One region of the Erwinia billingiae Eb661 genome, then DNA from elsewhere that is predicted to be linked to it. Evidence: predicted binding sites of a transcription regulator. Region 1 holds the regulator's gene; each other region holds the start of a gene.
The links. Region 1 encodes CRP, which controls carbon source genes, mostly activating them, when cyclic AMP is high. Its sites were predicted from a motif close to ATGTGANNNNNNTCACAT; they were not measured.
Positions count from the first base shown of each region.

Region 1 (10,942 bases):
GGCGCCGGAGGTGGTGATGGCAATGGCGGTTGAGGAGTCGGCGGGTGCCAGTCGTTTTTCAAGCAGCCTGGTCATTGTCGGCTCCTGAAACAAGTTTGCCACCGGCCATCAGTTCGCCGAGCTTTTCGGCCGTGGCGTCTGAGGCATCGAGGATCCCGGCGATTTGCCCGCTGTACATCACCGCCACCCGGTCAGACAGGTTGAGGATCTCTTCCAGCTCGGCCGAAATCATCACGATAGCGCAGCCGCTGTCGCGTGCGGCCAGCAGCGCCTGCCAGACCGCTTCCACCGCGCCAACGTCCAGCCCACGCGTCGGCTGTTCCACCACCAGTAACTGCGGTTTACGGGCCACTTCGCGACCGAGGATCAGTTTTTGCAGATTGCCGCCGGACAGTTTTCCGGCTTCGAAGTCGGTATCCGGGGTGCGGACCTTGAAATGATTGACGATCGCCCGTGCGTGCAGCGCAATTTTCTTGTGGTCGAGCAGCCAGCCGCGAGCATGGGTAAAGGTTTGCTGCGCGCCTAACATGGCGTTATCCGCAATCGACAGCGAGGTCACCGATCCGACGCCCCGACGATCGGCGGGGATAAAACCCATGCCCTTCGCGCGTCGCCCGGCAGGAGACAGCTCGGTGATATCTTCGCCTCCCAGCCAGATGCGCCCGGCTTCCACTTCGCGCAGATTCAGTAACGCTTCAGCCAGTTCGGACTGCCCATTACCGTCGACACCGGCAATGCCTAAAATTTCACCGGCGGCCACTTTCAGCGAGGCTCGCCAGATTTTTTGCTGACCGGATTCGTCCCGCACCGCGATATTGTCGACGTGCAGCACCTCTTTTCCCGGCCGACAGGGCGATTTATTCACCCTCAGCACCACATCTCGTCCCACCATGCGCCGGGCAAGATCGGTTTCCGACGTCTCGCTGACCGCCACGGTATCGATCATCTTGCCGCCGCGCATCACCGAGACGCGATCGGCTATCGCCATAATTTCATACAGTTTGTGCGTCACAATGATTACCGAGCGCCCTTCGGCACGCAGTGATTTCAGCGTGGCAAACAGCCCTTCTTTTTCCTGCGGTGTCAGCACCGCGGTGGGTTCATCAAGGATCAACACCTGGGCATCGCGATACAGCAGCTTGAGGATTTCAACCCGCTGCTGCACGCCAATCGGCAGATGCTGTACCTTCGCCCAGGGATCGACCGCCAGACCATGACGATCCGACAAGGTCTGCAAACGCGCCGCCGCCGTGCGTAAATCCAGCCGACCGCTGCGGGTCTCTTTCAGTCCGAGGATCACGTTTTCCACCACGGTCATCGGCTGCACCAGCATAAATTCCTGATGGACCATGCCGATGCCACAGGCAATGGCATCACCCGGATCGCGCAACGTCACCGGCTTACCTTCGATAACGATCTCGCCTTCATCGGGCTGATACAGGCCATAGAGGATCTGCATCAGGGTACTTTTCCCGGCGCCGTTCTCACCGAGCAGCGCATGAATTTCCCCGGAAGCCACCTGCATCGTCACACAGTCATTGGCCGTGACGCGCGCAAAACGCTTGGTGACCTTATTGAGCGCGACACGGACTGACGGAGTTGATGCCATATCAAAAATCCTTTGCTCACACGTTAGGAACGATGCTGCCGTTATCCAGCTGCTGCCAGATGGCGGTAAACGTCTGCCAGGCCTCGGCGCTGACCAGCTTGCTGTTGTATGGCTCGCTGCCGTAAACCACCGACCAGGCTTTGGCGACCGTTGGCGACCACTCTTTGCCGCCCATAAAGCGTTTACTGGCGACCGAGTGGCCGACTTCTTCTACCATCCAGTCAAGGTTCTGCTTCAGGCTGCAGGCGATATACGCCGGCGCCACGTCCTTCTGATCGGCATAACAGCCGATGGCCTTGACCTTCGCCGCCGCCGCGCCTTGCAGCGCCCCTAAGCCGGTCACATCGGCGGTATGCCAAATCACATCCGCACCGTTGCCGATCAGGGTGGTGGCCGCTTCCCGACCTTTGGCCGCATTGTCATAATCGCCGGTTACCACGCCCAGGCCTTTTACTCCCGGACGCGTTTTCTCCGCGCCGGCAATAAACGCCCGCATCATCGCCTGCTGCGTCGGGTTATCCCCGCCGCCGACAAAGCCCACCGCCTTGCCCTTATCGGAAATCAGCGCCGCCAGCGCGCCGGCAGCATAAGCCGACTGCAGGTAGGCCAGATTGACGTACTCAACGTTGGCAGGTGCTTTGCTGTCTGGCTTGAAGGTCGACGCAAAGAAATAGGTGTCCGGATAATCAGGGCCGACTTCAGCAAAGGCCGAGCCGTATTCGAAGCTGTGTCCGATAATCAGCGAATAGCCGTCGTCGGCATAACCGCGGATAGTCTGTTCCATCTGCGCCTGCGGCACGCTTTCGCTCCAGGCAACGGTGAAGCCCTCTTTTTTCAGGGCCTGTAATCCCTGATAAGCGAGCATGCTCCAGCCGCCATCGGCGACGGAGCCGGGTAATAACAACGCGATCTTAATGCTTTTATCGGCCGCCAATGCACGCTTCGAAAGTAACGGCGCCAGAGCCGGTAACATCACCGCACCCGCCAGCATTTTTGCAAATCCCCTGCGACTTACACCTGCCATTTTTTTGCCCCCTCAACTGAAGATTGTTCAGTTATGCCGCGATTTTCGTTACCTTAAAAGCACATATTTTCGTACTCATTGATGCCTTAAAGGCAACGCAGGAGTTTTGCATGTTGCAACACCGGCTCTGGACCTACCTGGATGAAGTGGCGCGCTGCGGATCGATCCGCAAAGCCGCAGGTCGGCTGCATATCTCAGCGTCGGCAATCAACCGCCAGATCCTCGCGCTGGAGGAAGAACTGGGCACGCCGCTGTTCCAGCGCTTGCCGCGTAAAATGGTGTTAACCGCGGCGGGCGAAGTGTTGATCCACCATGTGCGGCAGACCTTTAAAGAGCTGGAATGGGCGCAGATTAAGATTGAAGAGCTGAAGGGATTACGGCGAGGCGAAGTGACGGTGGCGATGATGAGCGGGCTGGCCGCCAATTTGATCCCGCGAATGGCCGCTGAATTTCGCCGGGCAAATCCGCGGGTGAAACTGATCCTCCGGCAGATGACCACCGGCGATGACATTACCGCCGCGGTGGGATCCGGTGAGGCCGACCTCGGGCTGGGGTTCGATTTTGACCTGCCGCCCTCGTTGCGCATGCTGGGCAGCGCCGTCGGCAGACTGGGCGCAGTGGTTGCTCCCGGCCATCCGCTGGCCGATAAAACCAGCCTGAGGCTCAGCGACTGCGTGCCTCATCCGCTGGTGATTGCCGATAAGTCGATGGTGATCCGCCCGTATCTGAATGAGCTGTTTGCCCGGGCGATGGTCACCGTGCATCCGGTAATTGAAACCAACTCAATCGAAGTGATGCGCCAGGCGGCGATGTTCGATCAGGCGCTGACCTTTTTAACGCCGTTTGATATCGAATTCGATCTGCGCAGCGGGCGTTTGATGTATATCCCGGTACGTGAACTGTCGCAGCAGGCACAAACGCTGATGCTGATTGGTCACGACCGGGGCACCAGCGCGATCGGCAGCGTGCTGGCAGAAACCATCAAAGTGATGATGGGACAGATGGCGTAACGGCGTTGCCGCGAAGACAACGCCCGTGGACCTTTAGCGCTGGAAAGGAGGTTGATAAGCCTGCACTTCCTCAATCAGCCGGATCAGGGCCTCAGCCGCCCGATCGGTTTCAATCTTACCGCGTTCAGCATCTGCCGCCGCCGCATTGCCGGTGGTGCCGGACGGATGCAGATCTTCCGCCATCCAGCCAAAGCCGACGCCGCCTTCCGGGGTCAGAATACCGCCCGTTTCCGCCAGCGCCACCGAGGCGGAAACAAAGTTCTGCGCATAGTCCATCTGCACCAAATCCGGGTGCAGATGCAGCATCACGCTGGTTTCGGACTCCCCGCCGTGAATGCCGTGCTGTAACTCCTCCGCGCTAAACAGGTCGGAAGAATCAATGGTGCGGAACCAGCTGGCGCCGACCGCAAACAGATCGAGTTCGATGCGCAGCTGGCGACAGACGATTTCCATCAGCTGCGGTTGCCCACCATGGGAATTCCAGAAAATCAGTTTACGGATCCCGGCACGCCAGGCGCTTTTCGCCACCTCAAACCAGACTTTACCCAACACCTCATAAGGAAGGGTTAAGGTGCCGGGAAAATTGAGGTGCTCATCGGATTTCCCCACCGGCAGCGCCGGGAGGATCAGTACCGGCAAATCCGCCGGCATTAACTCGACCGCGCGCGCAATAATGCCCGCGTTGATGGCGGCATCCACCCGGACCGGCAGGTGCGGACCATGCTGCTCGACGGCGCCAATCGGCAGCACCGCGATCACTTTATCCATGTCCAGCTCACTGAATTCTCGGGTGGAAAGATCCCACCACCAGCGTGACGACGGCATATTCATCTGGCACCTTCTCCTGCATCATTTTTGTCAGTCTGCGGATATTCGTGGCCGAATTGAAGCAGCAAAAATGCGGCGCAGCGTTGCTTTTTTGGCATCAGAGAGTGGCAAAGATGACACCCGTGCGCGAAACATGGTACCAATGCGTGATCGATGTGACTTTACTCAGGGAGGTATGCGCATGTCAGCCAAACATCCGGTTATTGCCGTCACCGGCTCCAGCGGGGCGGGAACCACCACCACCAGCCTGGCCTTCAGAAAAATTTTCCAGCAGCTGAATCTGCATGCCGCCGAAGTCGAAGGCGACAGCTTTCACCGTTATACCCGTCCTGAAATGGATATGGCGATCCGTAAAGCGCGCGATATGGGCCGCCATATCAGCTATTTCGGCCCGGAAGCCAATGACTTCGCCCTGCTCGAACAGACCTTCGCGGAATATGGCCGGTCAGGCAGCGGCAAATCCCGCAAATATCTGCACACCTATGATGAAGCGGTACCCTGGAATCAGGTTCCGGGAACCTTTACGCCGTGGCAACCCCTGCCGGAACCGACCGACGTGCTGTTTTATGAAGGGCTGCATGGTGGCGTGGTGACGCCGCAGAACAATGTCTCGCAGCAGGTTGATTTGCTGGTTGGCGTGGTACCGATCGTTAACCTGGAGTGGATCCAGAAACTGGTGCGCGATACCAGCGAACGCGGCCACTCACGCGAAGCGGTGATGGATTCGGTGGTGCGATCCATGGAGGATTACATCAACTTTATTACGCCGCAGTTCTCCCGCACGCACATTAACTTCCAGCGCGTGCCGACGGTGGATACCTCTAACCCGTTCGCGGCGCGCGGTATCCCGTCGCTGGATGAAAGCTTTGTGGTGATCCATTTCCAGGCGCTGGAAGATATCGACTTCCCGTATTTGCTGTCGATGCTGCAGGGATCCTTTATCTCGCACATCAATACGCTGGTGGTGCCGGGCGGCAAGATGGGGCTGGCGATGGAGCTGATTATGGGGCCGCTGGTGAAGCGTCTGATCCAGGGTAAGAAAATAGAGTAAGCCCCGCGGGCACGGGGCTTAGGGCGGCGATGGGATGACTTACGCCGGTAACTCAATCACTTCATAGCTGTGGGTGATTTCCACGCCCTTGCCCAGCATCAGTGCCACCGAGCAATATTTCTCCGCGGAGAGATCGACGGCACGCGACACCGCTTTATCGCCTAAGGCCACGCCGGTGACGATAAAGTGCAGATTGATGTGGGTGAACAGGCGCGGGGCCTCTTCACGGCGTTCGGAGCTGAGCTTCACTTCGCAATCCTTTACGTCGTGGCGGCCCTTCTGCAGAATGGAAACCACGTCGATTGCGCTGCATCCGCCCGCGGCCATCAACACCATCTCCATCGGGCTCGGGGCTTTATCGCCCGCATTTCCGTCCATCAGAACCTGATGCCCGGATGAGGATTCTCCCAAAAACGTTAACCCTTCAACCCACTTGACTCGAGCCTGCATAACAATTTCCTCTAATTCATTCAGTTATCGCCAGATTACGCTTTAGGCAGAAAAACGGCAATGCGGCAATTTTCGCACTATGCTGAAGCGAGACAACACAAGACACTCGTTGAAAGCTGTGCTACAAACAAAGCTGTAATATTTTCGTCAGTACTCTACAGGCACGACGAAACGAATCGCATAACGAGCCAGGCTTTTAACAGAGGCCCGAATAAATTTCCTGATGGGAAACGCTTGACTATTTCAACGCCTGGCAGGGAACTCTGCCCCTGTATTTAGGCACGATTACAACAGAGGATAACAGCGAATGGTTCTCGGCAAACCGCAAACAGACCCGACACTTGAATGGTTCCTGTCTCATTGCCATATTCATAAGTATCCATCCAAGAGCACGCTGATTCATCAGGGTGAAAAGGCAGAAACCCTCTACTATATCGTCAAAGGTTCAGTAGCGGTGCTTATCAAGGATGAAGAAGGCAAAGAGATGATCCTGTCTTACCTCAATCAGGGCGACTTTATTGGCGAGCTTGGCCTGTTTGAAGAAGGTCAGGAGCGTAGCGCGTGGGTACGCGCGAAGACAGCCTGTGAAGTGGCTGAAATCTCTTACAAAAAATTCCGTCAGCTGATCCAGGTTAACCCTGACATTCTGATGCGCCTGTCTGCACAGATGGCGAATCGCTTGCAGGTCACTTCTGAGAAAGTGGGCAATTTAGCTTTCCTCGATGTGACGGGTCGCATCGCGCAGACCTTGCTGAACCTGGCAAAACAACCGGACGCCATGACGCACCCGGATGGGATGCAGATCAAGATCACCCGCCAGGAAATTGGGCAAATCGTTGGCTGTTCTCGTGAAACAGTGGGACGCATTTTGAAGATGCTGGAAGATCAGAACCTGATCTCGGCACACGGTAAAACTATCGTTGTCTACGGCACTCGCTAATCGGCTCTGATCCACGGCGCAACACCTGGTGTTGCGCCTTTTTATTTGGTGTGGAGTGATGTGGCGTCGACTGATTTATCACCCGGAGATCAACTACGCATTGCGCCAGACGCTGGTGCTCTGTTTACCGGTAGCGATGGGATGGCTACTGGGCGACTTGCAAAAAGGGTTGCTGTTTTCCTTAGTCCCTGCCTGTTGCAACCTCGCTGGCCTTGATACTCCTCATAAGCGCTTTTTCAAACGCCTGATCGTTGGCGGAAGCCTGTTTGCCTTCAGCAGTTTCCTGATCCAGTATCTTGCCGGTCACCACGTTCCCCTGCCCGTGATCCTGTTTTCGATGGCGATGCTGCTGGGCGTCACCGGTGAAATCAGCCCGCTGCATGGCCGCCTGCTGCCCGGCTCGCTGATAGCCGCAATCTTCACCCTTAGCCTGGCAGGACGCATGCCGGTGTGGGAACCGCCGATGCTCTACGTGCTCGGCACCATCTGGTACGGCGTGTTCAACTGGGTCTGGTTCTGGCTGTGGAAAGAGCAGCCGCTGCGGGAAACCTTAAGCCTGCTCTATCGCGAGCTGGCGGGTTACTGCGAAGCGAAATACACCCTGCTGACCAAACTCACCGATCCGGAGAAAGCCCTGCCTCCGCTGCTGGCGCGCCAGCAAAAAGCGGTCGACCTGATCACCACCTGCTATCAGCAGATGCATATGCTGTCAGCCACCAACAACAATCACCACAAGCGGCTGACCCGCGCGTTTCAAATCGCGCTAGATTTGCAGGAGCACATCTCCGTCAGCCTGCATCAGCCGGAAGAAGTGCAAAAGCTGGTGGAGCAAAGCCATGCCGAAGCGGTGATCCGCTGGAACGCGCAGACCATCGCCGCCAGGCTGCGTGAACTGGCCGACGATATCCTTTACCACAAGCTGCCCGAGCGCTTCACCATGGATAAGCAGCTTCAGGCGCTGGAGAAGATCTCACGGCAGAATCCGGATAACCCGGTGGGCACCTTCTGCTATTACCACTTCAGCCGGATTGGTCGGGTGCTGCGTACCCAGCGTCCCCTTTATCAGCGCGATTTGATGGCTGACCGGCAGCGCCGACTGCCGCTGCTGCCGGCCATCAAAAGCTATTTGTCGCTGAAATCGGCCGCCTTGCGCACCGCCGCCCGCTTTGCGGTGATGCTGACCTTTGCCAGTTCGCTGGCGCTGTTCTTTAATCTGCCCAAACCCTACTGGATCCTGATGACGGTCATGTTTGTCAGCCAGAACGGTTACAGCGCAACGCGCGTCCGCATCCAGCACCGTGCGCTGGGCACGCTGGCCGGGTTGGTGATTGCCGCGGTGACCTTGCGCCTGCAGGCACCCGAATCCATCGTGCTGCTGGTGATGCTAGCCATTACCCTTATCAGCTACCTGTTTATCCGTAAATTCTACGGCTTTGCGATGATTGGCTTTACGGTCACCGCAGTGTATTCGTTGCAGCTGCTCTCGCTTAACGGCGCAGACTTCCTGCTGCCGCGTTTACTGGATACGCTGATGGGTTGCCTGATTGCCTTCGGCGGCACCATCTGGTTGTGGCCGCAATGGCAAAGCGGGTTGCTGCGGCAGAATGCGCATGACGCGCTGGAAACCTATCAGGATGCGCTGCGGTTATTGCTGGGGAATGAACAGGACCCGGTGAAGCTGGCCTATCAGCGTATCCGCGTTAATCAGGCGCACAACGCCCTGTTCAACTCGCTCAATCAGTCGATGCAGGAGCCAGGCTTTGATCCCAGCTATCTGGCGGATATGAAACTGTGGGTGACGCACAGCCAGTTTATCGTCGAGCATATCAATGCCATGACCACGCTGGCGCGGGAACACACCATGCTGACCTCGTCGCTGGCGGAGCGTTATCTGCAGGCCTGTGAGGTTGCGTTGCAGCGTTGCCAACAGCGGCTGGAGTATGACGGGCCGAGCTCAGAAGCGAACGTGCTGGATACGCAGATGGAGTTGAATCAGGGGCCGGTGACCATCCTGGAAAGGCATGTGAAGCGGATCCTGGGGCACCTCAGCGTGATGCACACCATCTCGTCACTGGCGTGGAGCGCGCGGCCGCATCATGGGCGCTGGTTGTCCCGACGGTTAAGGAAGTCGACGTAAGCAGAATGGTGCGGAGAACGGCAGGCGCGGATCGGGAGCTGAGCCACTCAGCTCCCGTTTTTGTCGGTTAAGACAGGACTTTTTCGACGGCTTTGGCGAAGCGCGCCATGCCTTCTTCAATGTCGGTCGGCTCAATCACCAGCGAGGGCGCAAAGCGGATCACATCGGTACCGGCATTCAGGATCATCACCCCTTCAGCGGCGGCGGCATTCAGAATATCGCGCGCTTTGCCCGCATGTTGTGGCTTCAGCGCCGCACCAATCAGCAACCCTTTACCGCGAATGTCGCTGAAGAGATCCAGCTTCGCGTCCAGCGCTTTCAGCGCGGTGACAAACTGCTCACGACGCGTTTCCACCCCGCTCAACACCGCTTCGGTATTGATGATATCCAGCGCGGCTTCGGCAATGGCACAGGCCAGCGGATTTCCGCCGTAGGTGGTGCCGTGCACGCCTGGCGACATGGTGGAGGCAATTTCGTTGGTGGTCAGCATCGCACTGACCGGGAAACCGCCGCCCAGCGCTTTCGCGGTGCTGAGGATATCGGGCGTCACGCCGTAATGCTCATAGGCGAACAGCTTGCCGCTGCGACCCATACCGCTCTGCACCTCATCCAGTACCAGCAACGCCTGATGTTCGTCACAGAGTTTGCGCAGCCCCTGCATAAATTCAACGGTCGCGGGCATCACGCCGCCTTCACCCTGAATCGGCTCAACCACGATGGCGCAGGTGTGATCGTCAATGACCGCTTTGACCGCATCCAGGTCATTGAACGGCACATGCACGATATCGGCAGGTTTCGGGCCAAAGCCGTCAGAATATTTCGGCTGGCCACCGACAGAAACGGTAAACAGCGTGCGGCCATGGAAGCCGTTGTGGAAAGCGATGATTTTGCTTTTGTACGGCGAATGGCGTTTAGAGGCGTAATAGCGGGCCAGCTTGAAGGCGGCTTCATTGGCTTCAGCACCGGAGTTTGCGAAGAACACGCGCTCGGCGAAGGTGGCGGCGATCAGCTTGCTGGCAAGGCGCAGTGCGGGTTCGTTAGTGAACACATTGCTGGTGTGCCAGAGGGTTTCACCCTGCGTTTTTAACGCTTCCACCAGCACCGGATGGCAATGTCCCAGCGCGGTGACCGCAATCCCACCGGAAAAATCGATGTACTCTTTGCCCTGCTGATCCCAGACACGGCTCCCTTTGCCTTTCACTGGCACAAACTGCGCTGGTGCATAAACAGGCAATATCACTTCATCAAATGTCGCCCGCGTTACCGCTAATTTATCCGCTGCCATTGACTACCTCATCATTTGTAACGTTGCAGGAAAGTGAAATTATAATCATAAAATATGCATAATAAATCACTCAAAGGCAATTTATTTACGCGCGAGAAAATTCGCCAGCAGCTGATGCCCTTGCTCGCTAAGGATACTTTCCGGATGGAACTGCACGCCCTGCAGCGGCAAATGGCGATGGCGGAAGCCCATAATCTCGTCCGGTTGCCCGTCTGCGAGGGTCCAGGCGGTGATTTCAAAATCATCGGGCAGCGAGCCGTTTTCCACAATCAACGAATGGTAGCGGGTGACGGTGAGCGGATGATTCAGCCCGGCAAACACGCCGCCATCGTTGTGTTCAATGGCGGAGACTTTCCCGTGCATCACTTCGCGCGCCCGCACCACGCGCGCGCCAAACGCCTGGGCAATCGCCTGATGCCCCAGGCAGACGCCCAGAATCGGCAGCTTTCCGGCGAAGGCGCGGATAGCCGACAGAGAAATCCCCGCGTCGTCAGGCGTGCAGGGCCCCGGAGAAATCACCAAATGTTCGGGCTGTAGCGCCGCGATCTGCTCAAGGGTGATCCGATCATTCCTGTGGACTTCAACCTCGGCGCCCAGCTCGCAAAAGT
Region 1 covers NC_014306.1:4,619,243-4,630,184, forward strand. The annotation lists gene EBC_RS22525 (ABC transporter permease) at 1-75, opposite strand, end outside; gene EBC_RS22530 (ABC transporter ATP-binding protein) at 59-1,609, opposite strand; gene EBC_RS22535 (BMP family protein) at 1,626-2,633, opposite strand; gene EBC_RS22540 (LysR family transcriptional regulator) at 2,744-3,643, shown strand; gene EBC_RS22545 (creatininase family protein) at 3,677-4,474, opposite strand; gene EBC_RS22550 (phosphoribulokinase) at 4,653-5,522, shown strand; gene EBC_RS22555 (OsmC family protein) at 5,562-5,972, opposite strand; gene crp (cAMP-activated global transcriptional regulator CRP) at 6,280-6,912, shown strand; gene EBC_RS22565 (YccS/YhfK family putative transporter) at 6,971-9,049, shown strand; gene argD (bifunctional acetylornithine/succinyldiaminopimelate transaminase) at 9,117-10,334, opposite strand; gene EBC_RS22575 (aminodeoxychorismate synthase component II) at 10,416-10,942, opposite strand, start outside.

Region 2 (10,942 bases), 1.2 Mb from region 1:
AGCAGGCGTGGATTGCGGTATTCGCCGGTCAGGAAGCGCACGGCTTCACGCACTTCCAGCGCATTACCGGCACTTGACGCCAGCACCTGATTCATATCGGTTAACAGCGCGGTGGTTTTACAGCCCGCGCCGTTCGCCACGCCAACAATCGACTGGGCCAGCAGCTCGGACTGTTCGAAGGTCGGCATAAAGGCCCCGGAGCCGACTTTAACGTCCATCACCAGCGCATCCAGACCTTCCGCCAGTTTTTTGGCGAGGATCGAGGCAGTGATCAGCGGAATCGAATCGACGGTCGCGGTGATGTCGCGGGTGGCGTAGAAACGCTTATCCGCAGGCGCCAGCGAGTTGGTCTGGCCGATAATCGCCACGCCGACGTCTTTGATGATGCGACGGAACGTCTCGTCATCAGGGAAGATATCAAAGCCCGGAATGGCTTCCAGCTTGTCCAGCGTCCCGCCCGTGTGGCCGAGGCCACGGCCAGAAATCATCGGCACATAGCCACCGCATGCCGCCACCATCGGACCGAGCATCAGCGAGGTTACATCGCCCACGCCGCCGGTTGAGTGCTTGTCCACGATCGGGCCGTTAAGATTCAGCGCCTTCCAGTTGAGTACCGAGCCGGAGTCGCGCATCGCCATGGTCAGCGCGACCCGCTCCTGCAGCGTCATATCGTGGAAATAAATGGTCATCGCCAGCGCGGCGATTTGCCCTTCAGACACGGTGTTATCACGCACGCCATTAATAAAGAAGCGGATCTCTTCTTCCGTCAGCGGCTGGCCATCTCTTTTTTTACGGATAATTTCTTGTGGCAGGAACACGTTGCCCCCTGGTGGTTGCGGTAGTGAGGGCGAAATGATTTTCGCCCTTGCGGCTGAGGTTGGCGGGGTCGCCAGTCAGACTAGTAAGCGGAGTCGCTCTTGGCTCCAGCATGACCCGCCGTTTCCAGCAGGCTGGCTAACAGGCTGGACGCGCCAAAACGGAAGTGACGGGCATCGGCCCAGTCGCTGCCGAGAATGTCATCGGCCAGCTTCAGGTAAATTGCCGCATCGTCCGCGGTACGCACGCCGCCAGCCGGCTTGAAGCCCACCTGGTGCTTAACGCCTTTGTCAGCAATCACTTGCAGCATGATTTTTGCCACTTCCGGGGTGGCATTGACCGGCACTTTACCGGTGGAGGTTTTGATAAAGTCAGCGCCCGCCTCGATGGCAATTTCAGAGGCTTTACGGATCAGTGCCGCATCCTTCAGCTCGCCGGTTTCGATAATCACCTTCAGCAGCACGTCGGCTTCGGCGCAGGCTTCTTTACAGGCGCTCACGATCTCGTAGCCAATCTCTTCGTTACCGGCCATCAGCGCGCGGTAAGGGAACACCACGTCGACTTCGTCAGCCCCGTAGGCGATCGCCGCGTGGGTTTCTGCCAGGGCAATTTCTTTGTCGTCGTTGCCGTGCGGGAAGTTGGTGACGGTGGCAATGCGGATATCCGGCGTGCCCTGCTCGCGCAGCGTTTTACGGGCAATCGGGATAAAGCGCGGATAGATGCAGATCGCCGCGGTATTGCCCGCCGGGGATTTTGCCTGATGGCACAGCGCGATCACTTTCGCATCGGTGTCGTCATCATTCAGCGTGGTCAGATCCATCAGTTTCAGGGCACGTACGGCCGCTGCGGTTACGTCAGTCATTCTGTTCTCCAGACAAGGTTTAAGGCGGCTTCCCGGATGCCGGGCAAGAATTCCTTCCGCCTGAGCCCGCGAAGGGCTGTGATGTTAAAATAATAACGGAAAAGGCTGAGCCACTTCCGTGATGAAATTCACGAACAGGGAATTACTGTTGCAAGCATTGTACATGCAATGTGATTAATATCACATAAATAGCCTGTTAACCTGCCCGATACGGCCATTGTTGCGCAACAGAGCCTGATTTTAGCTGACATCATCAGAAAATGTTATAATTATAACATTCATCGTTCAGTGTAGCAGATGCAGATGACAGTAGACCCGGCAGGCCAAAGGCGCACCGTCTCGCAGGGGACTTTAAGAGTTTAGCCAGTCAGAGCTGAAAAAGAGTGCGGGTGTTCTCAAGAAGGGTTTCGGCTATTTCCTGCGGGGATTCTTCCCGCAGTTCGCACAGGCTTTGCCAGACGTTCTTTACCCGCTCGGGGCGATTGGCCTGACCCTGAAAGCCCTGCAGCGGCATATCCGGCGCGTCGGTTTCCAGCAGCAGCGAGGTCAGCGGCAGCCGTGCGATGGTATTGCGGGTTTTGCTGGCGCGTTCATAGGTAATGGTGCCGCCCACACCGATGGCATAGCCGGCGCGGATAAAGGCCAGCGCCTGCTGTTCGCTGCCGGCGAAGCCGTGCACCACGCCACGGCGAGGAAGATCGAGGCGTCGCAGATGCAGGGCTAACTTATCGTGGGTGCGGCGGGAGTGCAGGATCACCGGCAGATCGTACTGCTTTGCCAGCCGGATTTGCGCATCCAGCACCCGCTCCTGCTTATCAAACTGGGGATTGTCGATAAACAGATCGAGGCCGATCTCGCCGATCGCCACCAGCTTTTTCGGCAGCTGTTTCAGCACCGCTTCCAGCTGGTCCAGATGTGAATCATCATGCTGCGCGATAGCCATCGGATGGGTGCCCAACGCGGCATATAGCGGTGGCCATTGCTCTGCCAGCGCCATTACGCCTGCGAAGCGGTCAGCCGACACGCCGACCACAATGATTTTCTCCACCCCTGCCGCTGCCGCCAGACGCAGGCTCTCTTCTTCGTTGCCAGAAAACGGCGCAAAATCGAAGTGACAATGGGTATCGATAAACGTGGGTGTCATGCCAGCGAGCCCTTATCGTAATCGGCATCGTTGCCCGCCAGCGGATCGAGAATCACGCCATCCCGCACCGGTTCGTTGGCCACCGGCGCAGGTGGCACCACCGGTTTGGTACTCAGCAGCGTCTCATTCTCCTGCAACCATTGCCCCACGGTGGCGAGGAAATAGCGGCCGCAACGGCGTCCCAGATGATAATCCTGATTCAGCGAGGCCACGCGACTGCCCAGCGCCATGCTGGCGAGCGCATGCGGCGGGAAGATCTCAATAATCCGCAGATTACCCGGCGGATTGTCAATAAAGTCCTGCGTCTCGCGGTAGCTGTCTTCATGCAGATGCATGATATTGACCAACGGCTGCAGCGCACTGTCGCTCAGCCAGCGCTCAATGCGCTTCAGCCACTGTGGCGTATAGGTCATCTGCGAAGGAACGGTGCGGATCACCACGATGGTATCGGCCCCGCGACGCGCCGCTTCACGCACCGGAATGGCATCGCTGATCCCACCATCGAGATAGCTGATGCCGTCCATATCCACGCCGGGACGATACAGACCCGGAATGGCGCTGGAAGCCTTAATGATGTTCATCCAGTTGGCGGCGGTCGGGGCAAAATAGCCCGGCGAATAATCGTCGCTGCGGCAGGCGCACATATAGAATTCGCGGCCTGCGGAGAACATCTTCTCACCGGCTTCTATCGCCAGCGGGAATTCCTGAGAGGTGACATCCACCAGCCAGTCGAGATCGATCAGGTGCCCGCCGCGCACAAAGCGCAACGGATCGAAAAACAGTTTACTGGTGGTGTAACGGGTGATCACTCTGCGGGCATAGCCCGGCTGGCCGCAGACATAGGCAGAGAGATTCTGCGCCCCGGCAGAGGTGCCCAGCATCAAATCAAAGGGGTTGAATTTTGCCCGCTGGAATTCATCCAGCACGCCGGCAGTAAAGATCCCGCGCTGCCCGCCGCCTTCGCAGACCAGGGCCAGTTTGCCCGGACGAAAAGGGGTTAACGCCAGCGGCTCAATATTGCCGAGGGTTATAGGGATGCGCTTGCCCAATGGTGAGATCCTCTGAGGGAGTTGAAGACCGGAGGATACCCTGGATGGACGGTAACTGTTTGCCGTTTTTTGCGGCAGAATGTGTAAAGCCAGAAATGCTAAAGGCCAGTCAGTGACTGGCCTTCATTGAAACATCTGTTATTGGATCTATAACTTCTTGCGGCCGGTGAACAGGCTGATCAGGAAGATAATGATACCGACAACGAAGACGATTTTAGCTGCCCAAGCGGCTGTACCAGCCAGACCACCAAAACCTAACGCTGCTGCGATAAGCGCAATAATCAGAAAAATAATGCCCCAACGAAACATAAGCCTCTCCTTACCCTATATGTAGAAAATCAAACTGCCTGATTTATTTACTCTGCCGAAACCGGCGAAAGTGGATTATTTTCTTCAAACATTTCAGTTGCGGACCGTCCTGTTATCAGCCGGTCCGCGACTGCTTTATGACTTCACAGTCAGATCGTTTTTAACGCTTTTCACACCATCAATCGCTTTAGCGATGCTTTCGGCACGTTCAGACTGCGCCTGGCTTTTCACCGTACCGGAAAGCTGGACAACACCGTTGGTGGTTTCAACTTTCACGTTACGTGATGGCACGATGTCGTCAGCTAACAGTTTAGCTTTAATTTCGCTGGTCGTTGCCGTATCACCGGCATAACCGCTGACGCTGGCTTTAGTGCTGTCTTTTACGTGTAGTTTGTCGCTAACAGATTTAACGCCTTCGACTTTTTTGGCCGCCGCAACAGCCAGTTCGGCCTGATCCTGCGACGGTACAAAACCACTCAGCGTCACGACGCCTGAATGGGTCTTAACAGAGATGTCTGTGCTTTTGATTGCGTCGTTGTCTACCAGAGCGGCTTTCACCTTGGCAGTCACGCCGCTGTCATCCATGTACCCACCGACTGATTTCATTGAACTATCGATTTTGGAACCCGCGTTGTCAGCAGCATTCTGCGTTTTGTTCATCATGGTGTCTTCTGCCATTGCAGAACCACTTACCAGCGCAGAACCTACCAGTACAGCCATCAGAGTTTTAGTAATCTTAGTCGTGTTCATCGATTATTCCTTCTTCATGTGTTTTGCACTCACAACTGTGAGGTTTCAGTCACAAACGGCGTGACTGCAGTAGGAGAGACGTTGCAGCTTACCGCCGCATATTTTGCGTCCGTTGAGATTAAATATAGACGCTCGTCAGGATTTCACCGCCGCTTGTGGTTGATATGATGGATAAATGCACAAAAAGCAGGTTTTTTAAGAGCAGTCTGTAAAAAACGGGGGGCGGAAAGCGGTGTGGAGAGGAAGGCGAAAAAAAAACGATGCATATTGCATCGCTTTTTCCAGTATAGACCAGACCTGATTATCTGTTAGTGTTCGCGCGTTTTGCGGAACACCACTTCAGGATAACGTTCCTGAGTAATGTTCAGGTTTACCATGGTCGGCGCGATGTAGGTCAGGTTATCCCCGCCATCCAGCGCCAGGTTCACTTCGTTTTTACGCTGGAACTCATCAAACTTCTTGGCATCGCTGCATTCAACCCAACGCGCGGTTGAAACGTTGATCGCTTCGTAGATGGCTTCCACGTTGTATTCGCTCTTCAGACGCGCCACAACCACTTCAAACTGCAGTACACCGACGGCGCCAACAATCAGATCGTTATTGTGTACCGGACGGAACACCTGCACGGCACCCTCTTCCGACAGCTGAACCAGGCCTTTCAGCAACTGCTTCTGCTTCAGCGGATCGCGCAGACGAATACGACGGAACAGCTCAGGGGCGAAGTTCGGAATCCCGGTGAACTTCATGTTTTCACCCTGAGTGAAGGTATCGCCGATCTGGATGGTGCCGTGGTTGTGCAGCCCGATGATATCGCCCGGATAGGCTTCCTCAACGTGCGAACGGTCACCGGCCATAAAGGTCAGCGCATCGGCAATCACCACGTCTTTGCCCAGACGGACCTGACGCAGCTTCATGCCTTTTTCATATTTGCCGGACACCACGCGCATAAAGGCCACGCGGTCACGGTGTTTTGGATCCATATTCGCCTGGATCTTAAAGATGAAGCCGGTGAACTTTTCGTCGGCCGCGGTCACGGTGCGCAGCGTGGTCTGACGCGGCATTGGCGACGGTGCCCAGTCGCACAGGCCATCCAGCATATGGTCCACACCAAAGTTACCCAGTGCAGTACCAAAGAATACCGGGCTTAGCTTGCCGGCGAGGAACTGTTCTTTATCAAACTCGTGGGAAGCGCCCTGTACCAGCTCCAACTCTTCACGCAGCTGAACGGCCAGCTCTTCACCGATGGCGGCATCCAGATCCGGGTTATTAAGCCCTTTGACGATGCGCACGTCCTGAATGGTGCGCCCTTTACCGCTCTGGTAGAGGTAGGTTTCGTCTTTATAAAGGTGGTACACACCCTTAAACAACTTGCCACAACCGATTGGCCAGGTGATCGGCGCGCAGGCAATTTTCAGCTCGCTTTCCACTTCATCCAGCACTTCCATTGGATCGCGGATATCGCGGTCCAGTTTGTTCATAAAGGTCAGGATCGGCGTGTCGCGCAGACGGGTCACTTCCATCAGCTTGCGGGTACGATCCTCAACGCCTTTTGCGGCATCGATCACCATCAGACAGCAGTCGACCGCCGTCAGCGTACGGTAAGTATCTTCGGAGAAGTCTTCGTGTCCCGGCGTATCCAGCAGGTTAATCAGGCATTCGCGGTACGGGAACTGCATCACGGAGGTGGTGATCGAGATACCACGCTGCTTTTCCATCTCCATCCAGTCCGATTTGGCGTGCTGGTTAGAGCCACGGCCTTTTACCGTACCGGCGGTCTGAATAGCCTGTCCGAACAGCAACACTTTTTCAGTGATGGTGGTTTTACCGGCATCCGGGTGAGAAATGATGGCAAAAGTGCGGCGACGAGCCACCTCTTGCATAAAGGGTGCATTAGACATGAAAAAACTCTGTTTGGTGCTGTGCTGCCGCTGCGCAGACGGCGCGGGGGCAATTTCACAGGCGATTAATCATCAATGGCCGGCATTTTCGCCGATCCGGCGGTTATAAACAATGCAGAACGCCGCGTTATCCCCATAAATGCGTAGCGCAGCGAAACCAGATGGCTTCAGCTGCTGTTTTTTTCAGCCATTTTGCGGCGGGGTTCCGAGTTCTACACTGGCCTGACCTCTTGATAATCTTTTTGCTGACCTGATTACAGCGGGCGGTTGAGTGCTTCACGCTGCTGCTCGAATTTGTCCCTGCACTGGCAGCCCGCCAGATGATCGTTAATCAGCCCTAACGCCTGCATCAGCGAATAGGTGGTCACCGGACCCACCCACGTCCAGCCCCGTTTTTTCAACGCTTTGGACATGCGCACCGATTCGGGTGAAGTTTTGGCATTCTGCCAGTATTCCAGATCGACGGTATGAGGCCGTTCGCCCGGCTGCGGCTCAAACTGCCAGAACCACGCCGCCAGCGATCCGGCTTCTTCGATCAGTTCGATGGCCCGCTGCGCATTGTTGATGGTGGAAAGAATTTTGGCTCGATTGCGGACAATGCTTTTATCTTCCAGCAAACGGGCAACGTCCTCGTCGTTGAACTGCGCCACGGCGTGAAAATCAAAATCCTTAAAGGCGCGACGGAAGTTTTCCCGCTTGTTGTAAATCAGCTGCCACGACATGCCCGAGTGAAAACCTTCGAGACAGACTTTTTCAAACAGGCGGCGGTCATCCACCACCGGTCTGCCCCACTCGTTATCGTGATAGTCAGGCATTGAAGGCTGCCAGTAGCAGCACACGCGTCCATCTTCGGTCAGTGTCAGTCCGGCTTCTTTCAGATCTGCCAGATAATGCTCATCCATTCTGTATTCCCGTTGAAGAGTGTGAAGAGTGCTGCGTAAAGATAAACGCCGGCCAGATCCTGATGCTATACCTGACATCCGATGTAACAACCGCGTTTGGTTTTTTGTGCAGACAGCAGCTATTTTTAGACCATCATCGGCGAGACGTCTGTGGGCTTTGCTCCAGGATGCGCCATTTTTTATCAGAAAGGGGATTTTCGGACATGAGCACCAAGGATTATCAGCCAGCCAAAGTCTGGTCAGAAAACAAAGAAGCCGGCGGCACCTGGGGCAGCATCAACCGCCCGACCGCTGGCGCACGTCACGAAGCCGAACTGCCGGTAGGCAAGCACCCACTGCAGCTGTACTCAATGGGTACGCCGAATGGCCAGAAAGTGACCATCATGCTGGAAGAGCTGCTGGCGCTGAACGTTAACGATGCGGAATACGATGCCCACCTGATCCGCATTGGCGAAAGCGATCAATTCTCGTCAGGCTTTGTCGACGTAAACCCTAACTCAAAAATTCCTGCGTTGCTGGACTGCTCCACCAAGCCAGCCACCCGCGTGTTTGAGTCCGGCGCGATCTTGCTGTATCTGGCCGAGAAGTTTGGTCACTTCCTGCCGAAAGATCCGGCCGCCCGCACCGAAACGCTGAACTGGCTGTTCTGGTTACAGGGTTCTGCACCTTACCTCGGCGGCGGTTTCGGTCACTTCTATAACTACGCGCCAGTCAAAATCGAATACGCGATCGATCGCTTCACCATGGAAGCCAAGCGTCAGCTCGACGTGTTAGATCGTCAGCTGGCAAACCATCGCTATATTGCCGGTGAAGACTACACCATCGCCGATATCGCTATCTGGCCGTGGTATGGCGCGCTGGTTAGAGGAACCGTCTATAACGCAGCGGAGTTCCTCGACGCCAAATCCTACAAAAACCTGGTGCGTTGGGCAGATGAAATCGCACAGCGCCCGGCAGTGCAGCGCGGCCGCATCGTCAACCGTACCTTCGGTGAGCCTTCTGAGCAGTTGCATGAACGCCACGATGCATCGGATTTCGATCTGCGCACCGAGGATAAGCTGGCGAAATAACGCCGCTTAATAAGACTAAGGGCATCCTGCGGGGTGCCTTTTTTTTTGGATGGACTTCGGTGAAGGCATAGCAGGCAGATGCACTGTTATGATCCCCGAAGCCCCCGTAGAGAAAACGTCAGACGCTGGTGCATTTGGCTAAGATTAGCGGAGAAAAATAAAGCCGGAAGAATGGGCTCCGGCGTTAAGCTGCTGCTTTCGCCCACCATCCGCAGGCCGCTCCACAGGAAGGAAATCGTCTCCTCCGGCTTGAGGTGGCGTTGCAGGATTTTATGCGTGCGGCGACCTAAAGCATCGTAGCGGTATTCTGCGCGGCTGAACTCTTTATGCCCGCTAAAGCTGACTTCCGCTATCCGCTCTCATCGTCATAACGGTAATGCTGCTCTACGGCATCTGGCCCGGTTTTCCGCCAGGTCATCCGCCCAAAACCATCGTATGCCCACCGTGCGCCTTTCAGCCTCTGTAACATATTGTGCCAGACTATGTGACCCGGTTTATCCGTCCTGGTGACGTTGCTGAAGTGGGAGCAGGCACGGCTTGAATAACAGAAGCATGGGATTGAGCAAAGACTGCATCAGGCGCTGGCATTTATGGCTCAGATTGAAAGGGTGGAACTAAAATTTTTTTCAAATGTAAAATAGTCATAGGCTACATTTCGGAATATATAAAAGCATTTATCTTTAAGGAAAATCCTTAATTATCTCCGCCCTTATAATCAAGAAAATATAATTCTGCGTCAAAATCTGACTTAAGATATTTTTCGAACCCCCATTTACACTTTTAATGACTCTGGATTAAAAGCTATAATTGCACCATCTTTTTTTAACCCACAAGGATATAGCCCGCATGTATAAATAACATACATTTTTTCTAACAAATCGCTTTCATCATAACCTATTATAAATCTTCTTATTGAAAGCATTCTCATGTGGTAATAAGACTCACCAATTACTGACATGAAAAAATCATCATATCTGGTATTATTCTTTTTAATTTTAGATTTTCTATACTCTAAAGATTTCTGTTTCTGATAAATTGAGAAGCTTTCTTCACTTTCAGCGATAAAGTTTTCCGCATCAGAATATTTTTCACTTAACCTAAATTTTGAGATCGAATTATCAATAGCATCTTGCCAAACCAAATACCCTTTAGGTAGCACTTGATCAATTGACAACTTTTCTGCCAACTCAAGATCATTAATTACCTCAAAAGAAAATTTTATTTCAAAAGTACCACTATCTAAAAAAATCCGATCTGATTGCAAAAACAACATCGGCTCAATAATAAACCCATCTTCCTTAGAAACCATAGAAACCTCTTAATTAAGTATTTTGTTCCACATATCTAACGCCCGCTGATTTCCTAGAACACTATCATCCCGCGCCAGCTCAGATGCTCTAATTGGCATGCCATCCATCATTCCTCGCTTTGCAACATTTTGCAATGCTGAGACTTGTTTTTTAAGAACATCAACTGACTGATTTGGATCTAAATTATTTAATGCATTTTCAATGGCACTAGAATAACCATGGTGATTACCTTGATGTCGTGCCATAGGACTTACACCGTCATCAACTTGTCTAAGAAATATTCCGTTCGTCGCATCGTCAATATCATAACCAATTTTCTTCAATACTATATGATCAGAAAACTCTTTAGGAATTACATGATGTGCTTGATATCCACTCCATTTCGTTGAGCGTTTTAAACCCATCGAAGCCATCATATTCCTACCAAGCCTGGTGGAGCACCCCGTGAGCCCCAGCGGATCAACCCACGTAAGCGGGTCCCCGACATAGGCATAAGTATTCAACCCACCCATCAACCCTATCGGGTCAGGCTGGGTAAACCTACCGCCCACTGGGTCATAATAGCGGAATAAATTGTAATGCAGCCCGGTTTCCCTGTCCAGGTACTGCCCCTGGAAGCGCAGATTTTGCGGCACTGACTGGAAGCCGCTGCTGCTTTCCTGTCCGGTCATTCCCCAGGTGGAGAACCGGCCGCGCCATACCACGTCACCCTCTTCATTGGTCATCCGCTCTGGCAGACCATTCAGTTCGGTGTGGTACCAGAAAATATCCGCCTGTTCGCCAATGCTGTCGACCCGTGCCAGCGGCTCCCAGCTTCCTTCGCTGTACAGAT
Region 2 covers NC_014306.1:710,873-721,814, reverse strand. The annotation lists gene deoA (thymidine phosphorylase) at 1-818, opposite strand, end outside; gene deoC (deoxyribose-phosphate aldolase) at 899-1,678, opposite strand; gene EBC_RS04650 (TatD family hydrolase) at 2,046-2,822, opposite strand; gene EBC_RS04645 (patatin-like phospholipase family protein) at 2,819-3,871, opposite strand; gene EBC_RS24780 (DUF1328 domain-containing protein) at 4,019-4,180, opposite strand; gene osmY (molecular chaperone OsmY) at 4,316-4,930, opposite strand; gene prfC (peptide chain release factor 3) at 5,239-6,828, opposite strand; gene EBC_RS04630 (DNA-3-methyladenine glycosylase I) at 7,083-7,730, opposite strand; gene yghU (glutathione-dependent disulfide-bond oxidoreductase) at 7,934-8,800, shown strand; gene EBC_RS04620 (hypothetical protein) at 9,573-10,109, opposite strand; gene EBC_RS04615 (RHS repeat-associated core domain-containing protein) at 10,119-10,942, opposite strand, start outside.
Region 2: the regulator CRP is predicted to act here: its motif matches at 1,847-1,864, upstream of deoC (deoxyribose-phosphate aldolase).

Region 3 (10,942 bases), 840 kb from region 1:
GCCCCGCTGTCGTTGACCGAAGGCGCAAGCTGGACCCGCACGCTGAGCTGGACGGAAGCCGGTAAATTCCGCTCGGCAACGGCGACCTCACGCTTCAGCCGCCTGAAAGATCAGGTGCTGACGCTTGGCGGTAACACCGTCGCCTGCCGCGTCTGGCAGGAAGAGGTTGAGCTGCCTGCCGAGGGAAAATCCTGGACTAACACCTTCTGGATTGATACCACTTCCGGCCAGGTTCGCCAGTCACAGCAAACGCTGGGGGGCGACTATTTCCCTCTCGAAACCACCATCCTGAAGCCTGCGAAATCATGAAAAAAATAACCCTCCTTCTCGCAGGAATTTCAGCCTGCGTTTCGCTCAACGTGTCTGCAGAAAGCCAGGTGACGGTCTATTCCCCTGGCCAGACGCAGACCTCGATTGTCAGCCATGCACAGAACCTGGCGCAGTTGGTCAGCAGCCCGGCATTGATGGATAAAACCTGGTGGCCGGGAACGGTGATTGCCGAAAAACTGGCCACCGCGGCGGCGATTCAGCAGCAGCAGCAGGTGCTGGCGCGGCTGAAAGCCTGGAGCAATCAACTTCACGCCGATGGCGATAGCGAACAGGCTGCAGTGGTCGATAACGTCTGGCAGCAGGTGTCGGCAGTGAAAGTCACTGGCCGTCAACTGGCCAATCTCGATCCGGACTGGGTGCGGATGCGTCCGGCACAGAATCGCCGTCTGGAAGGGGATTACAGCGTTTATACGCTGCTAAAACCGACCAGCATTACGCTGGCTGGCGTGCTGGCCAACAGCGGTAAAACCCCGTGGGCACCGGGCCGCAGCGTGGTGGATTATTTGCAGGATCATGACCGTTTGTCCGGGGGCGAACGTAACTTCGTGGTGCTGATTGCGCCGAATGGCGAAGTGAGTGACGTTCCTGTCGCCTACTGGAATCGCCGCCACGTGGAGCCCGAAGTGGGCAGCATTGTGTACCGTGGCTTTTCCTCATGGACGTTGCCTGGCGACGATGAAGACCTTAACCAGCAGATTGTTTCTGTTCTGACGCACCGGATCCCTGACTGATGAAAAAAGCCTATCTTCTCAGCCTGATAGCTGTTTCCGTTGCCTGTGCCTGCCAGGTTCAGGCGGCGACGTATCCCGATCCGGTAGGGCCTTCGCAGTCAGATTTTGGCGGCGTCGGTCTGTTACAGGTTCCCACTGCGCGTATGGCGAAAGACGGCGAATTCAGCCTGAACTACCGCTATAACGATCAGTACCGTTTCTATTCGTCCTCGGTGCAGCTGTTCCCGTGGCTGGAAGCGACCATCCGCTATACCGACGTGAAAACGCGCGAGTACAGTGCGGTTGAGAGCTTCAGTGGCACCCAGACCTACAAAGACAAAGCCTTCGATTTGAAAGCCCGTCTCTGGCAGGAAGGCTACTGGCTGCCCGAAGTCTCGGTCGGGGCGCGTGACCTTGGCGGTACCGGCCTGTTCGACAGTGAATACCTGGTCGGCACCAAGGCCTGGGGACCGTTTGATTTCACCCTCGGACTGGGCTTCGGCTACCTCGGCAACAGCGGCACGGTGAAGAACCCGTTCTGTGAAGCCGACAGCAGCTATTGCTATCGCTCTGGCAGCAACGGCACCGCCGGTTCAGTTAACGGCAAAGACATGTTCAAAGGCCCGGCCGCGTTCTTTGGTGGGGTGGAATACCAGACGCCATGGCAGCCGCTGCGCCTGAAAGCAGAATACGAAGGGAATGATTACCAGGACGACTTTGCCGGCAAGATTGAGCAGAAAAGCAAAGTTAACGTCGGCGCCATTTATCGTATTACCGACTGGGCGGATGTGAACGTCAGCTATGAGCGCGGCAATACCTTTATGGCCGGCTTTACGCTGCGTACTAACTTCAACGATCTGCATACCGCCTCGATCGATTCGGCGAAACCGGCCTATCAGCCGCGTCCGCAGGGCGAATTCCTTGAGCAGACCACCGTTGCTGGCCAGCTGACCGACCTGAAATACAATGCCGGTCTGGATGCGCCAAACATTCAGGTACAGGGCAATACCATGTATGCCACTGGCCAGCAGAGCAAGTACCGCAATACCCAGGAAGGCGTCGATCGTGCCAACGTGATCCTGATGAACAACCTGCCAGCCAACATTGATACGCTGAAAGTGACCGAAAACCGCAGCCGTATGCCGCAGGTGACCACGGAAACTAACGTCGCCAGCCTGCGTCAGCAGCTTGAAGGCTATCCGCTGGGCAAAGAGCAGCCGCTGGATCAGAAACGCGTGGAGCCGGTCGATCCGGGTCATACCGAGCAGGGTTATTACATCGATGCCGATGACTTTAACTACAGCCTGGCACCGGTACTGAATCAGTCTGTGGGTGGACCGGAAAGCTTCTACCTGTATCAGGTTGGCGTGATGGCGAACGCTAACTACTGGCTGACGAAGCACCTGTTGATTGATGGCAGCGTGTTTGGCAACCTGGCGAATAACTACGACAAGTTCAACTATAACGGTGCGCCGAGCGATTCCTCATTGCCGCGCGTGCGTACCCATATTCGCGACTATGTTGAAAACAACGTCTACGTTAACAACCTGCAAGCGAACTACATGCATGCGCTGGGCAATGGTTTCTACGGCCAGGTTTACGGCGGTTATCTGGAAACCATGTACGGCGGTGTGGGTGGCGAAGTGCTGTACCGTCCGCTGGATTCTGACTGGGCGTTTGGTGTTGATGCCAACTACGTGAAGCAGCGTGACTGGGACAACATGATGCAGTTTACCGACTACAACGCGAAGGTCGGTAACCTGACGGCTTACTGGCGTCCGTCGTTCTTCAACAACCAGGTGTTGGTGAAGGCGAGCGTAGGTCAGTATCTGGCAGAAGATAAAGGGGCGACGATTGATGTCTCCCGCCAGTTCGACAGCGGCGTGATCGTTGGCGCTTATGCCACCAAAACTAACGTGTCGGCCGAAGAGTATGGCGAAGGCGACTTCACCAAAGGCTTCTATATCTCAATTCCGATGGATCTGTTCACCGCCTCACCAACCCGTGGCCGTGCACAGGTTAACTGGACGCCGCTGACGCGTGATGGCGGTCAGATGCTGGGCCGTAAGTACCAGCTGTATGATATGACCACCGACCGCGATATCGATTTCCGCTAAAAATAGCCGCGACACCGCCTCCGCCTGTGGGCGGCGGTGTCGCCCGCTTATCTCTCCGGCATCAAGCAAAACTTGTGAACCCGCTCACACTAAAGCATATTGTCACTGTCAGGATTATCCTGACGGATAACAGTGACTTTTGAGGGTTTTTGCATGATTACCGCGACGCGTATTGCCTGGTTGTTACAGATGGTGCTGAATATAGGGCTGATCGTCCTGGCCGCTATTCTGGCGATCTTTCTTGGCAAGGAGACCTTCCATCTGGCCAACGTGTTGCTGAACACCGGCGAACAGACGTCTTCTTATCTGTTGATCGATGGCATAGTGATCTACTTCCTTTACTTCGAGTTTATTGCCTTAATAGTCAAATACTTCCAGTCGGGTTATCACTTCCCGCTGCGCTATTTTGTCTATATCGGTATCACGGCGATCATCCGGTTGATCATTGTCGATCACAAAAACCCGGTGGATACGCTGGCCTACTCCATTGCCATTCTGATCCTGGTGGTCACGCTGTGGCTGGCAAACAGTAACAGGCTGAAACGCGAATAACATGTCGGCGCGCCGCCCCAGGCGCGCCAACCTCTTACTTTACCGACCTGAAATCCGCACTATTTCCTCCAGCAATCTGTGTTCTCTCCCAGCCTCTGCGTTACACTGTGGCACCAAAATTTTTGCCCGGAGAAGCCGAATGGCTGATAACGCGCTGGTGCAATTGCGCGCCCTCGACTGGCTGCCAGCCTCATCACCCTTGCTTTCAGCCCCGCTGCTGGACTGGTTGATGGAAGAAGACTCCATGACCCAACGTTTTGAGCGCCACTGCCAGCAAGTGACGGTAAAAGTGGTGCAGGAAGGTTTTATTACCGCAGAAGAGGTCGGTGACGACGTGGCGTTGCTGCCGCATGAGTCCCGCTACTGGCTGCGTGAAATTCTGCTGTGCGGCGATGGCGAACCCTGGCTTGCCGGGCGGACCATCGTACCGGAATCCACCCTGAACGGGCCTGAGCAGATGTTGCAGCAGCTTGGCACGCGCCCGCTGGGCCGTTACCTGTTTGCCTCTTCCACGCTGACGCGGGATTTTATCGAGCCGGGCAAAAGTGGCGAGCTGTGGGGACGTCGCTCTTTGCTGCGCCTTTCCGGCAAGCCGTTATTGCTGACCGAGCTATTTTTACCGCCTGCGCCGCTGTATGCCTCGCTAACCGGTACCGGAGATGAGTAACGTGGAGAGAAGTCTGCCAATGAGTAAATTCCGGGCCTACAGCCGCCTGATGCGTATTGATAAGCCGATTGGTTCGCTGCTGCTGATGTGGCCGACCTTCTGGGCGCTGTGGCTGGCGGGAATGCAGATCCCGCCGCTGAATATCCTGATCGTCTTTGTGCTGGGGGTCTTTTTCATGCGTGCCGCGGGCTGCGTGGTCAACGACTTTGCCGACCGAAAGATCGATGGTCATGTAAAGCGCACCCAGTCACGGCCATTGCCGAGCGGCGCGGTGACCTCAAAAGAGGCCAAGCTGCTGTTTGCCGGACTGGTGCTGGTGTCGTTCTGTCTGGTTCTGACCATGAACGCGATGACCATCTGGCTGTCGTTTGGTGGGCTGGCGCTGGCGTGGGTCTATCCCTTTATGAAGCGCTACACCCATCTGCCGCAGGTGGTGCTGGGCGCGGCGTTTGGCTGGGCTATCCCGATGGGTTGGGCGGCGGTCAGTGAAACCGTGCCGCTGACCTGCTGGCTGCTGTTCGCCGCGAATATCTGCTGGACGGTGGCTTATGACACGCTGTATGCGATGGTCGATCGCGATGATGACCTGAAGATTGGCGTCAAATCCACCGCCATTCTGTTTGGTCGTTTCGATAAGCTGATCGTGGGTTTGTTGCAGCTGGCGACGCTGGTACTGATGGCGGTGATTGGCTGGCGGATGCAGCTGGGCGGCGCATTCTACTGGTCCATTCTGGTGGCTGGCGCGCTGTTTGTGCATCAGCAGAAGCTGATCTCAGCCCGCGAACGCGATCCCTGTTTCCAGGCTTTCCTGAACAACAACTACGTTGGTTTGGTGTTGTTCCTGGGGATTGCCCTCAGCACGGCGCCATTCTCTGGCTGGCTCTGAGTGATGCCAATAAAAAAGGGTCGATGATTGCTCATCGACCCTTTTTTTATGCCCTGACGCTTACTCGTGCGGTCCCGCACTTTCAATCGTCATTCGCACTTCCTGAGTGATCAGGTCAGCCAGCATCTGATAGACCCTGTGCGTCTGTTCTACCTGCGCATCGCCGGTATCACTGATATAGCCTTCATCACGCAGGGTCAGCACCAGTGAAGAGAACACCGCTTTGTCGAAGAACTCCGGCGAGTTGATACCGTGCAGTACCGACAGGCGCTGAGCCATGGTGCGGCTCTCTTTTTCCAGCGTACCGCGGTTGATCGACGGATTCGCGCTGAGGATAGAGAAGGTGATGGCATAACGCTGCAGCGTTTCACGCACACCCGCCGCCAGCAGTTGCAGCGTTGGGAAGCGTGCCGGGCTCAGACGCAGCGTCTGGTCATCGGCCGTCAGCAGACCCTGACGCGCCATCTCGCTCACCAGGGAATCCAGCACGGCAGGCAGATCTTCTTTATTCCAGTGCAGGAACAGCTCGCTCTTCAGCATCGGGTAAATCACGCTGATCTGACGCAGCAGCTCGGCCCGGCTCAGTTCGCGGTAATGCGACAGGATCACCGCAATCAGCGACGGCATCACCAGCATATGGTGAACGTTGTTGCGATAGTAGGTCATCAGCACGGCCTGCTCGCGCGGCAGTACGATGATTTCGCCGATATTATCCTGCTCAATATCGAACTTGTTCATGCTTAACGCATGGTTCAGCAGTGCTTCTGGCGTCATATCCGGCACGGTCGAGTCCGGCGAATACGGCACGTTACGCAGCAACTGAACGTAGCACGCCAACTGCTCGGTCAACTGTTCACGGGTCAGCGAGCGCTGGCGCGATGCGAGCAGGGCGGTAACGCACAGGTTCATGGCATTGGCCGCACCGGCGTTGTTGATACGCACCATCACGCGCTGCGCGATGTCATTCACCGCAGGCGTCAGCCAGGCTGGACGCTGGGCTTCAATGGGGTCGATGGCATCACGCCACTCCGGCACATGCTTGTTCAGGTAGGTCACCAGCGGCAGCGGCTCCCCGAAGTTCACATACCCCTGGCCGAGGTTACGCAGCTTGCGCAGTCCGCGCACCATCTGCATAAACCCTTCTTTCTCTTTCGTCGCACCACGTAACTCTTTGGCGTAGGTTCCCACTTCCATCACGTGCTCATAACCGATATAGATCGGCACCAGTGTGATAGGGCGGTTACCGCCGCGCAGCATCGCCTGAATAGTCATCGACAGCGTGCCGGTTTTCGGGTCAAGCAGACGACCGGTACGGGAACGACCGCCTTCGACAAAGTATTCTACCGAGTAACCACGGGTGAACAGCTCGCCAAGATATTCTCGGAATACCGTTGAGTAGAGCTTGTTACCCTTGAAGGTACGGCGGATAAAGAATGCGCCCAGACGGCGGAAAATCGGGCCCGCTGGCCAGAAGTTCAGGTTGATACCGGCGGCAATGTGCGGTGGCACCAGACCCTGGTGATACAGCACATAAGAGAGCAGCAGGTAGTCCATATGACTACGGTGGCAGGGCACGTAGACGATCTCGTGGCCGTCTTGCGCCAGCTGACGCACGCGCTCGCCGCCGTTGACGTTGATGCCCTGATACAGCTTGCTCCACGTCCAGCCCATGATGCGGTCCGTCAGACGGATGGCTTCATAAGAGAAGTCGGCGGCGATCTCTTCCATCAGCTCAACGGCGTTCTGCTGGGCTTTTTCATGGGAGATTTTCTTGCTGCGCGCTTCGTCTTCCACCGCTTTAGCGATGGCTTTGGACTGCAGCAGTTTATTGAACAGGTCCTGACGCACCGGCAAACGCGGGCCAATGGCCGCCAGGCGTTGACGGGCAAAGTGCATGCGTGCCACGCGCGCCAGCTTCTGCGCAATGATTTTGTCGGTGCCGTGTTCCGTTGCCATACGGCGCAGGGAAACCATCGGTGAGAAGCGGACAAAGCTGTCGCGGCCTAACCACAGCACGGCAAAGAATTTTTGAATGCCATTCAACACGCGCAGATGAGGCTGATCGTCGCCCTGCACTTCACGGCCTGGTGCACGGCCAAACATCACGGATACCGGCACCATCTGCACGTCCAGCAGCGGGTTGCTGCGGTGCAAATCGAGGTATTCGTGGAACAGTTTTACCGATTCAACGTTAGGCACGAAATAGGGGAATACGCGTGGGCCGTCATGGATAAACACATGACGTGGCAAAACCGTACCGTCGATTTCCAGCGGATCTAAAGGATCGGGCAGATCCTGTTTACGGCATTGCTCACGCAACGCCAGCAGATCGGCCTTTGAATCATAAGGCAGCACATACATAATAGGGCGCGATGTATCCAGCGCCAGCTCGGAAACCGGCTCGGCGGGAATCGCTTTACTTTTTACCAGGAATTTTACTGGTAAATTCAATAAGTTATAATATAAGTTACGCCAACCTGACATAGATACCATGAAGCCTCTTGTTAGCAAAGCGCCGCAAGCATACCAGAAAGCGCCAGTGAGATCTGTGGTGTTGCAAAATGTGCGCCACCCAGACATTGACGTTAAACATCTCAAAGGGTTCCCTGATTATGGCAAATAACGTCACCGGATTGACTCGTATCATTAATGCCGCCGGTTATTCCTGGAAAGGAATACGCGCCGCCTGGCAAAACGAAGCGGCTTTTCGCCAGGAAGCGGTGGCCGGCATTGTCGCGGTGATTGTGGCGTGCTGGCTGGATGTGGACGCCGTCACGCGGGTGTTGCTGATAGGGTCCGTGATGTTGGTGATCATTGTTGAAATCCTTAACAGCGCGCTGGAAGCGGTGGTCGACCGCATTGGCAGCGAGATGCATCCTTTATCGGGTCGCGCCAAAGATATGGGCTCCGCTGCCGTGTTGCTGACGATACTACTCGCTGTTTTCGTCTGGGTAATGCTGCTAATTCCCTGATTGCGGCGCGCTTTCCATAATCTGACAAACTGCTGTTTTTTCCACATCTTTAGGTTTTCAACGCACAAATACCTGTATATACTCACAGCTGACTGTATAAACAACCAGGGGGCGGGATGAAAGCACTAACTGCAAGGCAGCAGCAGGTTTATGACCTGATACGCGACCACATTAACCAGACCGGCATGCCACCGACGCGGGCAGAAATCGCTGCACAGCTCGGTTTCCGTTCCCCGAATGCGGCTGAAGAGCATCTCAAAGCGCTGGCACGTAAAGGCGTGATCGAGATTGTTTCCGGCGCGTCTCGCGGTATCCGTCTGATGATGGAAGAAGAGGAAGGGTTGCCGCTGATTGGCCGTGTCGCCGCAGGTGAACCTTTGCTGGCGGAAGAGCACATTGAAGGCCACTACAAGGTGGATCCTGAACTGTTCAAGCCGGGCGCCGACTTCCTGCTGCGTGTTAGCGGCATGTCGATGAAAGATATCGGGATTATGGACGGCGATCTGTTGGCTGTGCATAAGACTCAGGATGTGCGTAACGGCCAGGTCGTGGTTGCGCGCATTGACGACGAGGTGACGGTAAAGCGCCTCAAGAAGCAGGGCAATATCGTGCATCTGCTGCCTGAAAACGGCGAATTCCAACCGATCGTGGTCGATCTGCGCTTGCAGACCCTGTCGATTGAAGGTCTGGCCGTCGGCGTAATCCGCAACGGCAACTGGCTGTAAACGCCTGACCTTAACGCGCTGCTTTTGCGGCGCGTTTCTCTTTTGGTAAGCTGTATGCCTTATTGACTGGCATATACAGCTTCCGTGATGCTTTTAAGCCAGTCGCACAGTGGATGACCATGCGATTATTTTCTCCCTCAGATAACCAACTCTGGCGGCTGGCGCTGCCAATGATCCTGTCGAATATCTCCGTGCCCTTACTGGGCCTGGTGGATACCGCGGTCATTGGTCACCTTGACAGTCCTTCCTACCTCGGCGGCGTTGCCGTGGGCACTACCGCGACCAGCTTCCTGTTTATGCTGCTGCTGTTCCTGCGGATGAGCACCACCGGATTAACCGCGCAGGCCTTTGGTGCGGGTGATAAACCGGCGCTGGCCCGCGCACTGATGCAGCCGCTACTGATTGCCCTGGCGGCTGGCCTGCTGTTTATTCTGCTGAAATCCCCGCTTAACCACCTGGCGCTCTCTGTCGTGGGTGGCGATCCTGCCGTGCTGCATCAGGCCGCCCTGTTTATGAATATCCGCTGGTTAAGTGCACCTGCGACGCTGGCCAACCTGGTATTACTGGGCTGGCTGCTGGGCGTACAGTATGCCCGTGCGCCGGTGATCCTGCTGGTTGTCGGAAACCTGGTCAACATCGTGCTGGATCTGTGGTTCGTGATGGGGCTGGGCTGGGGCGTGCAGGGTGCGGCGGCGGCCACGGCGATTGCAGAATACGTCACGCTGGCGATTGGGCTGGTTATGGTCTGGCGGGTGCTGAAGCTGCGGGGCATTTCGCTGCCGATGCTGAAAACCGCCTGGCAGGGCAATTTCGGCCGGCTGCTGCGGCTGAATCGGGACATTATGTTGCGATCTTTACTGCTGCAACTGTGCTTTGTTTCCTTGACGATATTGGGTGCGCGGCTGGGCAGTGAGGTCGTCGCCGTCAACGCCGTATTGTTGATGTTCCTGACCTTTACCGCTTACGCGCTGGACGGCTTTGCCTATGCGGTAGAAGCCTGCTCCGGCGAAGCTTATGGGGCAAAGGACGCAAAAAGGTTGCTGCTGATTTGGCACGCGGCCTGTCGCCAGGCAGGACTGGTGGCACTGGCCTTTTCAATTCTCTATGGCCTTGCCGGCACGCATATTGTTGCCTTACTGACCTCAATCCCCGAACTGCAGCAGCAGGCTGACACCTATCTGTTCTGGCAGATTGTCCTGCCGGTCTGCGGTGTCTGGTGTTATCTGCTGGATGGCATGTTTATTGGTGCCACGCGCGCCAGTGAAATGCGCAACGGCATGCTGATTGCGGCACTGGGCTACGGCGCGACGCTGTTCACCGTGCCGTCGTTAGGCAACCATGGTCTGTGGCTGGCCGTTACCGTGTTCCTGCTGCTGCGTGGGTTGACGTTGTGGCTCATCTGGCGCAGGCACTGGCGCAACAACAGCTGGTTTGCGGGCTGAAATAATTCGTTACACCCACCTGCCGCTTCGTTATCTGCTGATCTCCCTGCCTTTTTTCACTTTTCGTTGTCACTTTTAGCTAAAAATGTGGCTTTATCTTTCGCCATTACGGGCAAACTCGCCATCATCTACTACAATTATCTGTACGTTAAGCAGTTAAGCAGCGTTTTATGTTGCTGCTGTGTGGTCTGCAAAGACGAAATCCCTAAAGCTGTGAACCTAAGGTTGAGGAGTTATAAGATGAACAAAGACGAAGCCAGCGGTAACTGGAAACAGTTGAAAGGTAAATTTAAAGAAAAATGGGGCAAGCTGACTGATGACGATCTGACCGTCGTCGAAGGTAAACGCGATCAGCTTGTAGGCAAGATTCAGGAACGCTACGGATATGGCAAAGAGCAAGCAGAGAAGGAACTCGGTGAGTGGGAAACCCACAATAACCACCGTTTCTGATTTGCAGCAAAATCTCTGACAAGATTTAGTTTCAGGACGATGCTCCTACCCCGGCACAAGGACAGTGCCACTTAATCCCCCAGCACTATCC
Region 3 covers NC_014306.1:361,636-372,577, forward strand. The annotation lists gene EBC_RS03025 (YjbF family lipoprotein) at 1-309, shown strand, start outside; gene EBC_RS03030 (capsule biosynthesis GfcC D2 domain-containing protein) at 306-1,061, shown strand; gene EBC_RS03035 (YjbH domain-containing protein) at 1,061-3,157, shown strand; gene psiE (phosphate-starvation-inducible protein PsiE) at 3,311-3,709, shown strand; gene ubiC (chorismate lyase) at 3,849-4,376, shown strand; gene ubiA (4-hydroxybenzoate octaprenyltransferase) at 4,378-5,262, shown strand; gene plsB (glycerol-3-phosphate 1-O-acyltransferase PlsB) at 5,323-7,746, opposite strand; gene EBC_RS03060 (diacylglycerol kinase) at 7,875-8,234, shown strand; gene lexA (transcriptional repressor LexA) at 8,351-8,959, shown strand; gene dinF (MATE family efflux transporter DinF) at 9,079-10,401, shown strand; gene EBC_RS03075 (CsbD family protein) at 10,642-10,851, shown strand.
Region 3: the regulator CRP is predicted to act here: its motif matches at 3,230-3,247, upstream of psiE (phosphate-starvation-inducible protein PsiE).